4 regions of the Hyphomicrobium sp. 01T421 genome follow, and region 2 is predicted to be linked to each of the others. Evidence: predicted binding sites of a transcription regulator. Region 2 holds the regulator's gene; each other region holds the start of a gene.
What was found. The regulator LexA, encoded in region 2, represses DNA repair genes until DNA is damaged. The targets are predictions, from matches to a motif close to TGTTCNNNNTGTGTTCNG.

Region 1: a site for LexA is predicted at 2,129-2,146, ahead of recA (recombinase RecA). Genes of this name have one in related genera too.
Region 3: a site for LexA is predicted at 1,541-1,558, ahead of AC1DK3_RS16220 (YifB family Mg chelatase-like AAA ATPase). Genes of this name have one in related genera too.
Region 4: a site for LexA is predicted at 1,342-1,359, ahead of AC1DK3_RS01430 (PA0069 family radical SAM protein). Genes of this name have one in related genera too.

What each region holds. Positions count from the first base shown of each region.
Region 1 covers NZ_JBFTQC010000004.1:109,580-112,994, reverse strand. The annotation lists gene alaS (alanine--tRNA ligase) at 1-654, opposite strand, end outside; gene recA (recombinase RecA) at 938-2,074, opposite strand; gene AC1DK3_RS19280 (hypothetical protein) at 2,289-2,804, shown strand; gene fae (formaldehyde-activating enzyme) at 2,946-3,415, shown strand, end outside.
Region 2 covers NZ_JBFTQC010000001.1:1,127,592-1,131,006, reverse strand. The annotation lists gene AC1DK3_RS05205 (hypothetical protein) at 1-267, shown strand, start outside; gene AC1DK3_RS05200 (hypothetical protein) at 791-925, opposite strand; gene AC1DK3_RS05195 (hypothetical protein) at 1,100-1,342, opposite strand; gene lexA (transcriptional repressor LexA) at 1,612-2,418, shown strand; gene AC1DK3_RS05185 (ComEC/Rec2 family competence protein) at 2,458-3,415, opposite strand, start outside.
Region 3 covers NZ_JBFTQC010000002.1:393,175-396,589, forward strand. The annotation lists gene AC1DK3_RS16210 (hypothetical protein) at 1-404, shown strand, start outside; gene AC1DK3_RS16215 (DUF3800 domain-containing protein) at 430-1,323, shown strand; gene AC1DK3_RS16220 (YifB family Mg chelatase-like AAA ATPase) at 1,603-3,129, shown strand; gene AC1DK3_RS16225 (KTSC domain-containing protein) at 3,141-3,415, shown strand, end outside.
Region 4 covers NZ_JBFTQC010000001.1:294,146-297,560, reverse strand. The annotation lists gene moaB (molybdenum cofactor biosynthesis protein B) at 1-527, shown strand, start outside; gene AC1DK3_RS01435 (TIGR04283 family arsenosugar biosynthesis glycosyltransferase) at 548-1,255, opposite strand; gene AC1DK3_RS01430 (PA0069 family radical SAM protein) at 1,405-2,517, shown strand; gene AC1DK3_RS01425 (ribonuclease HII) at 2,550-3,212, shown strand; gene AC1DK3_RS01420 (DNA methyltransferase) at 3,379-3,415, shown strand, end outside.

The DNA.
Region 1 (3,415 bases), on a different contig from region 2:
CACGCGGTCTCCCGGACCGCGTTGCTCAAACTGCATGAATACGAGGTTCCAGATCTCGATGAAGCGATCGCCATCCTGATCGGCTGAGCCCGGAGGACCGCCAGGGATCTTATCGCCATGATCGAAGAAAATTTCCGAGCAGGGCCCGCACGGTCCCGTGTCGCCCATCTGCCAGAAGTTGTCGCTCGTCGGGATGCGAATGATCCGGCTGTCGGAGAAGCCCGAGATCTTCTTCCAGATCGCGTAAGCCTCGTCGTCCGTGTGATAGATCGTGACGAGCAGCCGCGTCTTGTCGAGGCCGAAGTCCTTCGTCAGCAAATTCCAGGCAAGTTCGATCGCGCGTTCTTTGAAGTAGTCGCCGAACGAGAAGTTGCCGAGCATCTCGAAGAACGTGTGATGGCGCGCCGTATAGCCGACGTTGTCGAGGTCGTTGTGCTTGCCGCCCGCGCGCACGCATTTCTGCGATGACGTGGCGCGAGGAATGGCGCGCGTCTCCTGACCGGTGAAGACGTTCTTGAACTGCACCATCCCGGCGTTCGTGAACATGAGCGTCGGATCGTTACGCGGCACGAGCGGCGATGACGGCACAATCTCGTGCCCGTTCTTTCCAAAGAAATCGAGAAACGAAGCGCGGATTTCGCTGACGCCGGCCATATGGTGCTTTCGAGCCTGATATTGAGAGTGAATTTGCTCCGAGAACGCGCCTCGGAACGGTTTAAGGCCGCCGTTGTAGCGGCGGCCTCTGAACGTGTCCAGAAAAGGCGATAGCGGACTGAATGACGCGAGGCGCGGCATTTTCAGAACGCCCAGCGCCCGTCAAAACCCGCCTGCCAGACCCGTCGGGTATCCGATCCTCGGGCTGATCCGAGGATCGGTTCGCCGGTGGGCGACAGCAGCGCACAGTAACCTCGGCCGGAAGCAGCCGATCGTGGCCTCCTTAGCGCTTCGCCTTGGCGACCTTCTTGCCAGACTCCTCATCAGGGAGAACGCCGTCCTCGTCCGGCTCTTCCCCGTCGTCCTCACCAACACCCGGATCGGCAAGCATCTTCTCGACGATGAGCCCGGCATTGGCACGGATAGCCCGCTCCAACTCGGCCGCCGCCTTCGGATTTTCCTTGAGATAGGTCTTGGCGTTCTCGCGGCCCTGGCCGATACGGTCGCCATTATAGGAAAGCCACGCGCCCGACTTCTCGACGAGCCCAGCCTTGACGCCGAGATCGATCAGCTCGCCGACCTTCGAGATGCCTTCGCCATACATGATGTCGAACTCGACCTGCTTGAAGGGCGGAGCCACCTTGTTCTTGACGACCTTGACGCGCGTCTGGTTGCCGACCGACTCCTCGCGTTCCTTGATCTGCCCGATGCGGCGAATATCGAGGCGAACGGACGCGTAGAACTTCAGCGCGTTGCCGCCCGTCGTCGTCTCCGGATTGCCGAACATGACGCCGATCTTCATACGGATCTGGTTGATGAAGATCACCATGGTGCCGGACTTGGATATAGCGCCGGTCAGCTTGCGCAACGCCTTGCTCATGAGGCGCGCCTGCATTCCGGGCTGCATATCGCCCATCTCGCCCTCGAGTTCGGCCTGCGGAGTGAGCGCCGCGACGCTGTCCACGACCAACACGTCGATCGCGCCCGAGCGCACGAGCGTATCGGCGATTTCCAGCGCCTGCTCGCCTGTGTCGGGCTGCGAAATCAAGAGGTCCTCGACCTTGACGCCGAGCTTCCGCGCATAGGTGGGATCGAGCGCATGCTCGGCGTCCACGAACGCACAAATTCCGCCCTTCTTCTGAGCCTCCGCGATCACATGCAGCGTCAGCGTCGTCTTGCCCGACGATTCAGGCCCATAGATCTCAACGACCCGCCCCTTGGGAAGGCCGCCTATTCCGAGCGCAATATCAAGACCGAGCGATCCCGTGGAGATCGCCTCGATGTCGAGCTTCTCACTGGCGCCGAGACGCATGATCGACCCTTTGCCAAAGGCCTTGTCAATCTGCGCGAGTGCATTCTCTAGCGCCTGCTTCTTATCCATTTTGCCCCCTTCGAGCACAGTCCAGTCCGGCCGTTCCATCGTGTCACCCTCAATCCCTATGGCAAGCGCCCCACGCCATCAATTAAGGATCTGTGTACTTGATTTGTTCCGAATCTGTCAATCTCGTTTTGTTCTCACACCCCGCGAACGCGGAGCCTGGAGTTCCATTAACGCTACACCTGTAACCGGCGAAACAGCGCCACTTGTCGCCACGATGCAATCTCCTGTGCATGTTCAAGCCAAGGAGGCTCCCGTGCACAAGATTTCCGCCACGTTCCTCGCCGCTGTCGTGGCCGCTAGCGTATTCGCGTCGACTGCCCAAGCGCGCATGGGTGGCGGCGGCCATTTTGCGATGTTCATCCTTCGCGCCGGAGCCCACGCTGCCGAGCAGAATGCCTGGGAGCAGCAGCGCCGTCGCCGCTACGAAGCCGAGGCAAGACAGCGCCGGATTGCCGAAGCCCGGCAAGCTGCCGCCGCAAAGCGGGCGCGCCTCATAGCCCTCGAGAAAAGAGAAGCCCAGAAGCTCGCGGCAGCCGAGGCGGCGAAGCAAACGGCGGCCGCGGAGACGACGCCAGAGCTGAAGCCAGTGCTGAAAAAAAGCGACCGTCTGCCGGAAACAGCTGCCGTGACGTCACAAGACGACGCCTCGAAACCGGCAACGAAAACGGCAACCGTCGCAACAACTGAAGAGGCGACCCCCGTCGCGGCGAACACCTGCCGCAGATACTCGGCCGCCGCTGACGGCCTCGTCGACACGCCCTGCGAATAAACGGGCGTTCTGGATCAACTCGCAACCTTTGGCGCGCCATAACTGGAACTTATGGCGCGTCCACCTGCACTCTGGGTTATCTCGATATCCGCGTCTAAACCGGCGCCATAACGACAATCCGAAGCACAAGGTGAACACGTAATGAGCAGTCCTACTTCCCGCCCCGCATCAGGGCGTTTCGGCATTCGCGTCGGCGAAGCCCTCGTTGCAGGCGGCCCTCCGGGAACGGCGGCTGAACCCGAAGTTGCGATCGGCGAGATGGACGGGCCATTCGGCACCGCGTTTGCGACCCTCCTCGGCGATCAGGTCAAAGGCCACACCCGCGTACTGTCGCTTCTCAACACCGACGTCATGGTTCGCCCGCCGACGATCTGCGTCAGCAAAGTGACAGTCGACAACGAGCGTTACACGAGCATCCTGATGGGCACCGTCCAATACGCCACCGCGATGGGCGTGCTCGATGCCGTGCGTTCCGGAGATCTGCCGAAAGACAAGGTCGACGACCTCGGCATCATCGTTTCGGTCTGGCTCCATCCGTCGGTCGCCACGATCGAAAAACTCGACCACAAAGTTCTGTTCGACATTCACCGCAAGGCGACCTCGCTCGCCAT
Region 2 (3,415 bases):
GCGCTGGAAAGCGATAGGCTGGGAAAAAAAATTGACCGGGTGGCCGCACATATAGCGGAACGGGGGCTTATTTCGGAGAAATACAAAAAGGAGGTGCAAAAATTTGCGTCGTGCGAAGCGCTCATTTCGACCAGCACTATGCATAGATACGTGCATTCTCTCACGTTTGCGCCGTCACCAGGCCATCTCACCGCCCTCTGGGATACCTTGGCCGAATTTCTCGTTCGTTGTTTGAACCGCTCTTCTGATAGTCGGCAAGCGGCCTAATCGGAGCAGAGATCGCAAGGACAAGCGGTTCTGTTGGCACTGCTCATATTCATCCGTGTCAAAAAAACTTATCCCCGCTCTCGCCTTCCCTCGCATAATCGTTTCGCCCATCCGGCAAAGGGCTCGTGCGCAAGGCGTTGCGCCGGGCTCGGGTGGGGCAGCCCGACCCGGGGCGTGACGCGCGCTTCCGGACAAGGCGATCGACCGGTTCGCACAGGGTGAGAAGCCTGTGTGCGGAGCATCCCGCTGACGTAAAGTGACCGCGCTCGAGACCCTGTTCTCGGTCTGTCACGGAGCGGATCGGTTCCGAGACTTCATTGCTGCACGACCCAGCCGCGGAACCCGTCCGCTTCGTGCTTTTTGATTGCGCACGGCGACTCCCCTCTGGGGAGCCGGCCGCCGTGCGCGTTCGATGTGGCGTCGTTCTTCGTTGTGGGGGCCAACGACTCCGCTGGCGCGGAGCCGGGCTTTTTGCTTGGCACCGGCGACACCGCTTACGCGGAGCCGGCCGCCGGTGCGGAAATCAACGTCGAGAGGAAGCGTGGAAGCTCGGGATGAAATGGTGTCCGGCGCGGCCGCCGGTGACGGCGTTGGCTATGAGCGTTCCGAGAACGGTGACGATGACGCCTATGACGATCTGCGAGAACCAACCCTGCATGGCCCGACAATGCCCGCTCAAACAGCCCATAGTCCCAATGGCGCGTCCGGTGTTGAACCGGCGGCGACCGGGTTTCCGTCGCACGGCACGCGTGCTTTTGCGCGGCCGCGTCGCGGCGGAATTCGGGCACCCCTATTGGCGCGGGTCATTCCGGCGCGGTCTATTGCGGCGCTTCTATTCCGGCTCGGGGGCCGCCGGCTTGCAGACGAGATCGATCTGCGTGCACGTCGCGTCGCGCACGTCGATCAGCGCCTTGCACTCGGCGGTCGACTGCTCCTTCGTGCATTTCAGGGCCTTCGCCGTCGCTTCCTTGCAGAGCGCCTTCATGTCGTCGCAGCCGTCGGCGCGGGCCTCTCCTCCGCAAAGCGCCAGCACCGCCACGGCTGTCAGGAACAGCGGAGACCATTTCATCTGCATTTCGCGTTCTCCCGTTACCGCTCATCAGCGGAGTTTGGATTCGCGGAGCCGTTCAATCTGGCCGCTTAGCCATGCGAGGCATTCGAGCCACTCGCGCGTTGCCATTGACGCTGTCGAATAGGGATAACGCGGGGCGCGCTTGCGGAACGAGACAAGAACGTGTAGCGTACATACATGATTTGTACCGTCATTCAGCGGGTGCCCGATCGGTGGTCAGCGTTTCGGCCCACGGTCCCCGCGCAGCCATGGAAGGCTTGAGACGAAACGCGATGCTCACCGAGAAACAGAAAGACCTCCTGCTCTTCATCCATGCGCGCATGCAGGAACGCGGCGTGCCCCCATCCTTCGACGAAATGAAGGATGCGCTGGATCTGAGGTCTAAATCCGGCATTCACCGGCTGATCACGGCCCTTGTGGAGCGCGGGTTCATCCGCCGGCTGCCGCACAGGGCGCGGGCGATCGAAGTGATCAAGCTGCCGGATAATCAGACCGGCGGGCAGACAGGCGTCCAGAATGGCGGCCAGATTGGTGGCCAGGCGGTTGCGCCAAATGCCGGCCACCACGCGGGCCACACTTCAGGCGCGTCCGTCGCATCCATGCCCCAACGTGGCGGCTTCCAGCCCAGCGTGATCGAAGGCTCCGGGCCGCGGGCGAGCGTTTCTCCGCCGCCGCCGTCGCACATCATCGATGCGCGGACGGTATCGATCCCCGTCATGGGGCGGATCGCTGCCGGTACGCCGATCAGCGCCATTCAAAACCACACGCACGACATCGCCGTGCCGCCGGACATCCTGACGAACGGCGAACATTTCGCGCTCGAGGTGAAGGGCGACTCGATGATCGAGGCGGGTATCCACGACGGCGATACCGTCATCATCCGCCGGTGCAATAACGCCGAGAACGGGGACATCATCGTTGCGCTCGTCGAAGGCGAGGAAGCGACGTTGAAGCGGCTTCGCAAGAAGGGCTCGACGATTGCGCTCGAAGCGGCCAACCCCGAATTCAAGACGCGCATTTTCGGGCCCGACCAGATCGACATCCAGGGCCGGCTCGTGGGGCTGTTGCGGCGCTACTGAGCTGCTACTGAGTGACTACAGAGCTGGGCGCAGAGGGAGTTACTGGGCGTCGTTGGCGGCCGGCACGGCATTCGTGAACTCTGCTGTGAACTCTGGCTCAAAGTCCGGCTCCTCGCCCGGATCGCTCTCGGCGAGCGTTCGCGGCTCGACTTCAGCTTCCGCCATTGACCGCGGAGGCGCCGCAGCCGGTGGCGCTGCGCCGGGTGTCTCTAGGATGCGGGGTTTCGGAAGGCCGCCGCGCGTTTTCCTTTCGGGCATGACGCTCCACGGCCGCTCGCCGCGGCGGGATGCGACCGTCTCAAGGCGAACGCGCGGCTCGGGGTTATCATCGCTTCGATCGATGTAGAGGGCGTAGGAGCCGTTACGCCAACGGTCGAAGACGTCGATGACGGTCGCCGGCACCGCGCAGTCTTCGGGCTTCGGGTCATTGATCACCAGCACATCGGCATTCAAGCAATCGTCGGTCACGGCTGCCGGATGCCGGGCGACCGCGACCGTTGCGCCTTTGACGTGGGCAATGCAGCCGACCGCATCACACGAGAACGCGTCGCCGGATTGCGCGTCGCGCGCCGTCCGGCCGTCTCCGTCGTATTCGAGCCAGCGGTCCAGGTCGTATTTCGCGCCCTTGTTCGGGAGTGCTGAAAGTTTTCCGGACGTATCGCGCACGGCGATCAGGCCTTTCTGGCCGATGAGGATATCCGGGCGTGACATCAATGGCGCTCCGAGCAGGCCCAGAACGAAGAGAGCGACGCCGAAGAGCCGGATTCGCGTTTGCCAAAGCGAAAGCCAAATTCCGCCGGCAAGCATGAGAATGAATGCGAATGCCGGGATTTCCGGAAGGTGGCCGACGGCGCCGGGCAGCGCGCCGACCTTGTTCGCGCACCAGGCCATGCCTTCGATGCCCCAACCCATCGGCTTCAGGCCGAACCATTCAAGCCCGAACGGCATCAGAACCATCGCCAGCAATGCTGCGGGCATAACGATGATGTTGCAGATC
Region 3 (3,415 bases), on a different contig from region 2:
CACCGTTCGCACCGCTTCTCGGACGGTGGTCGGGCATCGGTATGATTGGCTACAAAGCGAGCCCGACCGAAAAAATCAAATGCCGCGCGACCTACCTGTTGACGGACACCGAGGACGAGCTGAAGCAGACGATCCGCTGTGCCACGGCCGGCGGTGCCGTCGAGATCGTCAGCAATGTGAAGGAAACGGGCGGCAAGCTGACGGGACACTGGAAAGAGACGATCCACAATTTCGAGGGCGACCTGATCGGCGACGTTACGCCGAAAGGCTTTCACGTCGTCATCCAGGGCAGCGACGTCGCCGCCAACATGGACATCGTCGTCAACAACGATAAGCAGGCTGTCGAAATTCAGTTCACGAATTCATCCCTGATCGGCATGACGCTGGTGATGACGAAGGGGTGATCATATCGCACCGCCAGCTTACCACATTTTCAGCGATGAATTTGGCGACCAAGCACTCAAGGCTGCTGCGTCAGAATTTTTCATTGTTTCTGCTGTTGTGGTTGCAGCTCGGCGCGAGCCTGATCTTCCCGAATGGGTACATCGGATCAACCAGCAACGACGGCATTGGCGCGGACAGCCGCTGCATTTTACCGACCTCGATGAGCGGACGAAGCTTTGGGCGACCCGATTTATCGGCAAGTTGCCCCTTCGATGCTTCACTCTGATTTCTCATAAGGGCAACATGCTCAACTATCGTAATGTGCGCGCTGAGCGAGCCGCGGATTTGCGAGTCTATTCAGATGACGCCACTAGCTTTTCGATCGAGCCGAGGCGGAAGCTGTGGTACTCCCAGATGGTTCTAAAAGTTCTCCTGGAGCGAGCGACGGAGTGGTGCCTCGCGCGAAGCCACCGCGATTACGGTGAGGCTCGGCCGGTGGAAATCACGATCGCGCAGCGCGGTGGATTCTACTTAGATCGGTTTAAAACATACCTCGAGAAAGACCGGAGAAATCTTGCTTCCGGTACTAACACGCTGCCACGCAATCTAGCCTGGCCGGTCGTAGATTTGGATCTGATTACGACCGCGCCGGCGAGCAACGTCGCAGGGTTGCAGATTGCTGACATAATAAGCGGTTCATTCTCGAGAGCAGTCGACGAGCGACGGTTTCACTCTTGCGACACCCGGTTTGTCTCAAATCTCGGTGGGCGAATCGCACGGAAAGGAAAAGACCGACGCATCGCCGGATGGGGCGTCACTGGTCTGCCTTGGAATCTTTGGGAAGCCAATCTGAGCGCTGGCCAAGAAAAGCTGTTTCGGATGTTCGGCTATGATGACGAAAAGCTGGTGCGCCCTGGTCCGATTCTTCCAGAGGGTTGATAGACAACCATTCCGGCTGTCATTCCCTCTAGGAGCCGCAGTCAGCCGCAGCTTCGGATAGTTCCAGCGTTTCGCACCAGCGGCTGCAAAGTAGCTTATTTTCGCATCTGCGGCAAGATAAGTCGTTATGAATCAATTAGTTGAGCAACCCATTGATTTTGATTCCGTTTTCGATTCATTGAACTCAATTCTGATGGACTGTTTCGTTCATTTCGTGTGTTCCCCATTCGTTCTTGACTTTATCTCAGCCCGCTGATTAGCTCCCCTTGGGGGAGCAACATGTACGGTCAGATCTCCACGCTCGCGTTCATCGGCATAGAGGCACGGCCTGTCGAAGTGCAGGTCCGCGTGACGCCTGGAGCCGCCGCCTTCGCCATCGTCGGCTTGCCCGACAAGGCGGTCGCCGAAAGCCGCGAGCGCGTCCGCAACGCCCTCCACGCCGTCGGCCTCGGGCTCCCGTTCAAGCACATCACCGTCAACCTCGCGCCCGCCGACCTGCCGAAGGAAGGCAGCCATTTCGATTTGCCCATCGTGCTCGCGATGATGTGCGCGATGGAGGCGATCGCGCCGGATGCCATCGCAGGCTATGCCGCCATCGGCGAACTGGCGCTGGACGGCTCGATACGCGCCGTGCCGGGCACGCTGCCCGCTGCGATGGGCGCCAACGCCATCGGCAAGGGCCTCATCTGCCCCGCAGCCTCGGGCCCCGAAGCGGCCTGGGCCAGCGAAGACCTCGCGATCCTGGCCGCGCCGCATCTCCTGTCGCTCGTAAATCACTTCAAGGGCACACAGACGCTGTCCCGGCCCGAGCCTAACGTCCTCCCGACCCAGAGCTACGCCGTCGACCTCCGCGATATCAAAGGCCAGGAAACGGCCAAGCGCGTCTTGGAGATCGCGGCTGCAGGCAACCACAACCTGCTGATGATCGGGCCGCCCGGCTCCGGCAAATCGATGCTGGCCTCGCGCCTGCCGTCGATCCTCCCGCACCTACAACCCGAAGAGATACTCGAAGTCTCGATGGTGCATTCGCTCGCGGGCGAACTCGTTGGCGGCAAGCTCACGGTCGAGCGGCCGTTTCGCGCGCCGCATCACTCGGCGAGCATGGCGTCGCTCGTTGGCGGCGGCTCGCGGCCAAGGCCCGGCGAGGTCTCGCTTGCGCATCATGGCGTCCTCTTCCTCGATGAGCTGCCCGAGTTCCAGCCGAACGTGCTCGACGCGTTGCGCCAGCCGTTGGAATCGGGCGAGACGGTCATCGCCCGGGCGAACCACCGTATTGCTTACCCGTCCCGCATTCAGCTGATCGCAGCGATGAACCCGTGCAAATGCGGAGGCAGCAATCCCGGCGAACCATGCCGCCGCGGTCCGCGCTGCGTTGGCGATTATCAGGCGCGCGTGTCTGGGCCGCTGCTGGATCGCATCGATCTGCAGATTGAGGTCCCCGCGATATCAGCGGCTGATCTCGTTTTGCCCGCGCCGTCCGAAGGAAGCGCCGAAGTCCGCTCTCGCGTCGCCGCGGCTCGCGATCGACAACGCACGCGGTTCGCGGCGCTGGGCGCAAAAGGTGTCCGCACGAATGCCGATTGCTCGGCAACGCTTCTCGAACAAACGGCGACGCCCGACGAAGCGGGTGTGGCGCTGCTCCGCCATGCGGCGGGAACCCTTGGATTATCGGCGCGAGGCTTTCACCGCACGCTCAAGGTCGCTCGAACCATAGCGGACCTGGAGAGTTGTGAGACCGTGGCCCGCGCTCATGTAGCGGAAGCCCTGAGCTATCGAGGGGAGACGCTGCGGCAAGTCAGAGTATAGTGAAGTCGAGAATGGTGAAGAAAATGGAGTTTCGGAAATCGTCGGTTATTCATGCCGCTGAATACGACGCTGCAAGCCGGAAGTTGGACATCGTTTTTTCGAACGGCAGCTGCATCACCTACTTCGAAGTGCCGGGCCGGGAATACGAGGGCCTCGTCAACGCGGCCTCCGTCGCGGAATATTTCAAGACCCGCATTCGCGGCCACTACGCCTGCGAAGAGTGCGTTGAAACGCGCCGCTGGCGATCAACGAAAAACGCCGGGACACGAAGGTCCCGGCGCACAAT
Region 4 (3,415 bases), 830 kb from region 2:
CCGAACGCACGTTCGTCCCCGTCAGGATCGCCATCCTGACCATGTCCGATTCACGGACGCTTGCCGAAGACACCTCGGGTGATTTCCTGGAGAAGGCAATCGGCGAAGCGGGGCATGTTCTCGCCGATCGCAGGCTCGTGAAAGACGACACGGACCTTATCAGAAGCATCGTCGAAGGCTGGATCAACGATCCTTCTGTCGATTGCGTGATCACCACTGGCGGCACCGGGTTTACGGGCCGCGATGTCACCCCGGAAGCGATCAAGCCGCTCTTCGAAAAAGAGATCGAAGGCTTCGCCATTCTGTTTCACATGCTGTCGTTTCAGAAGGTCGGTACGTCGACGATCCAGTCACGGGCGTGCGGAGGCGTATCGCACGGGACGTTTATTTTCTGCTTGCCGGGATCGACGGGAGCGTGCCGCGACGCGTGGGATGGAATACTGAAATTGCAGCTCGATGTCCGCCATCGTCCGTGCAATTTCGTCGAGATCATGCCCCGGCTCGAGGAGCATCGTAAATCCGGCTGAAAAGGGATTTGAGTGAACGCTTAGGGAGCGGTTTCGACCGATCCGTGCAGGCGGGCGACAACGCTCATCGGTAAACCGGCACCATAGAGCACTTGGCAGATCTGGTTGCGCAAGGAACGCGACAGATATCCGTCCCGCTTGTATCGCTCGGCCGATGTTGTGGCGTACGCGTCGAGCATTGCGAGACGTCTGCGGCCAAGACGGCGAGCCAGATCGATGTCTTCCATGATCGGCAGATTTTTGTAGCCGCCGACGGCATCGAAGAGTTGGCGCGGGATCAGCAGGCCCTGATCTCCGTAGGGCACGCGCAAGATCTTGCACCGCAGATGGACGAGACGCTCGAGCAGGCGCGGGGCAATGCCTTTGTCGTCGAGGCGGAATGTGAAGGCGCCTGCAGCCATCGAACGCTCACCGCGATCGACCCGGCGCATGAAGGCCGTTGCGCTGCGTTCCCAGCCATCTTCGAGGACGGTATCGGCGTTTAGAAAGAGGAGCCACGGAAAGCGCGCGAGAGCTGCGCCTTGAGCCAGCTGTCCGCCGCGCCCCGGAGCGCTATCGACCACGTCGGCTCCGGCTTGATCTGCGACCTCAGCGGTACTGTCCGTCGATCCCGCATCGACGACGATGACCTGCTTGACGATACCGCCGATTGCCGACGGAACCAGCGCGGCTAGCGTGGCGGCCAACCTATGCTCAGCGTTTCGCGCGGGAATGATTACCGAGATCATGTTCATTTCCTGGCACGCCGGAGACCCTGCGGCAAGGCGCGCCACGTCGCGGGTCTTAACCACGGCAACGAATTCCGTCTGCTGTTTGTTCTTTATTTGTTCTTGGAAAGCTGCTAATCAGCTCCGCGGTTCGAGAGTTCGGTCGGGAAATGGCTTCGCACAGAGACTTTTCAGATTATCCGGGGGTGCCGGACGTGGTGGATACCGAGCGCCGCCGCGGCCGGGGTGCGCGCTCCAACAGAACGGGGCACTTCGAGGCTCAGGCGCATGAAGAGTTCGACGACGGATGGGAGACGCTCGGCGACCTCGAGGCCTTCAAAACAGAGGTTTTCGAGGACACGAGCAAGTCGATCATCTCGCATAACGACAGCCCCGACGTTTCCTTCGACAGCTCGATAAATCCGTACAGGGGTTGCGAGCACGGCTGCATCTATTGCTATGCGCGGCCGAGCCATTGCTATCTCGGGCATTCGGCGGGTCTCGATTTCGAGACGAAGCTCTACGCGAAACCCAACGCCGCCGTTCTTCTAGAGCGCGAACTCAAACGGCCTGGCTACAAACCGGAAACGATTGCGATCGGCGGCAATACAGATCCTTATCAGCCGATCGAGCGGGAACGCCGGATTACGCGCGCAATACTCGAAGTCATGGCGAAGACCAATCATCCGATCGGCATCATCACGAAATCGGCGCTCGTCGCGCGCGATATCGATATTCTGGGTCCGATGGCTGCGAAGAATTTGGCGAGAGTCGCGGTCTCGATAACAACGCTCGATCGTCATGTTGCCCGCGCGATGGAGCCCCGCGCGGCGACGCCGTCGCGGCGGCTCGATACCGTCAAGCGGCTCGCGGATGCTGGAATTCCGGTGACGGTCATGGTGGCGCCGATCATTCCGGGCCTGACGGATCATGAAATCGAGCCGATACTGGAAGCTGCCCGGGAAGCCGGCGCGCGCGATGCGGGTTACGTGCTGCTGCGGTTGCCGCTCGAGATCAAAGATCTCTTTCGCGAATGGCTGCGAGAGGAATTTCCCGATCGCGCCGACAAAGTCATTTCGCTGCTTCGTTCAATGCACGGCGGGCGTGACTACACGGCTGATTTCGGCGTCCGCCAACGCGGGCGAGGTCCATATGCTTCGCAGATCGCTCTCCGCTTCCGGCTCGCAAAGAAGCGGCTCGGCCTCGGCGATGAACGCGTTCCGCTTCGAACTGATCTTTTCATTAGGCCCGGAAACGGGGGACAACAGCTCTCACTGCTTTGACATCGCGGTCGGCGCGATGATCAAGTTTGTGAATGAAGATCGCCGATTCGCGCATCAAGCCGACGTTCGAACTCGAAGCCGCGGAGCATCAGCTCGGCTCTCGACCGATTGCGGGCGTGGATGAGGCGGGCCGAGGACCGTGGGCGGGACCTGTCATTGCGGCGGCCGTCATCCTCGATCCCGATAAGATCCCGGCGAATATCGACGACAGCAAAATTCTCGACGAAGACTCTCGCGCCTTTCTCTACCGACGCATCATGAAGGTCGCGATTGTCGCTGTGGGCGTTGCCGACGTCGAGCGGATCGATCGCGAGAATATTCTGGGCGCTACACTCTGGGCGATGGCTCAGGCCATCAGCCAGCTTACTGAGATTCCGAAGCTGGTGCTCATCGACGGCAATAAAGCGCCGAGAGTTGCGATGTCGACGCGGACGATCGTCAAAGGCGATTCCAAGTGCCTTTCGATTGCGGCCGCATCGATTATCGCGAAGGTTACGCGCGACCGGATGATGATGGAGATGGCGCGCGATTATCCTGGCTACGGCTTCGAGCGCCACAAGGGCTACGGCACGCCGGAACATCAGGCGGCAATCGACAAGCTCGGCGTCTCGGCGATGCACCGGCGATCGTTCAAACCGGTGCAACTTGCACTCGGTCTCGGACCGGCGCTCGGACTTGGGCTCGCCGACGCTTAGTCCGCGAGCGGACTCAAGTTGCACATCGAATCAAAAAATATAAATCGCTTGCGTGTGTCGAACGTGTATTCACGCGCGCTTCCGATCATGTACAAAGCTCGCAGGCTCGCGCCATGAGTATGTATGAGGCGAGCGTTTAGTAATCGTAGCGTAGCAGGTTCTGTACATGGGTTCGCGTCGCGTCAAAGTCCGCTCGCAGAGCG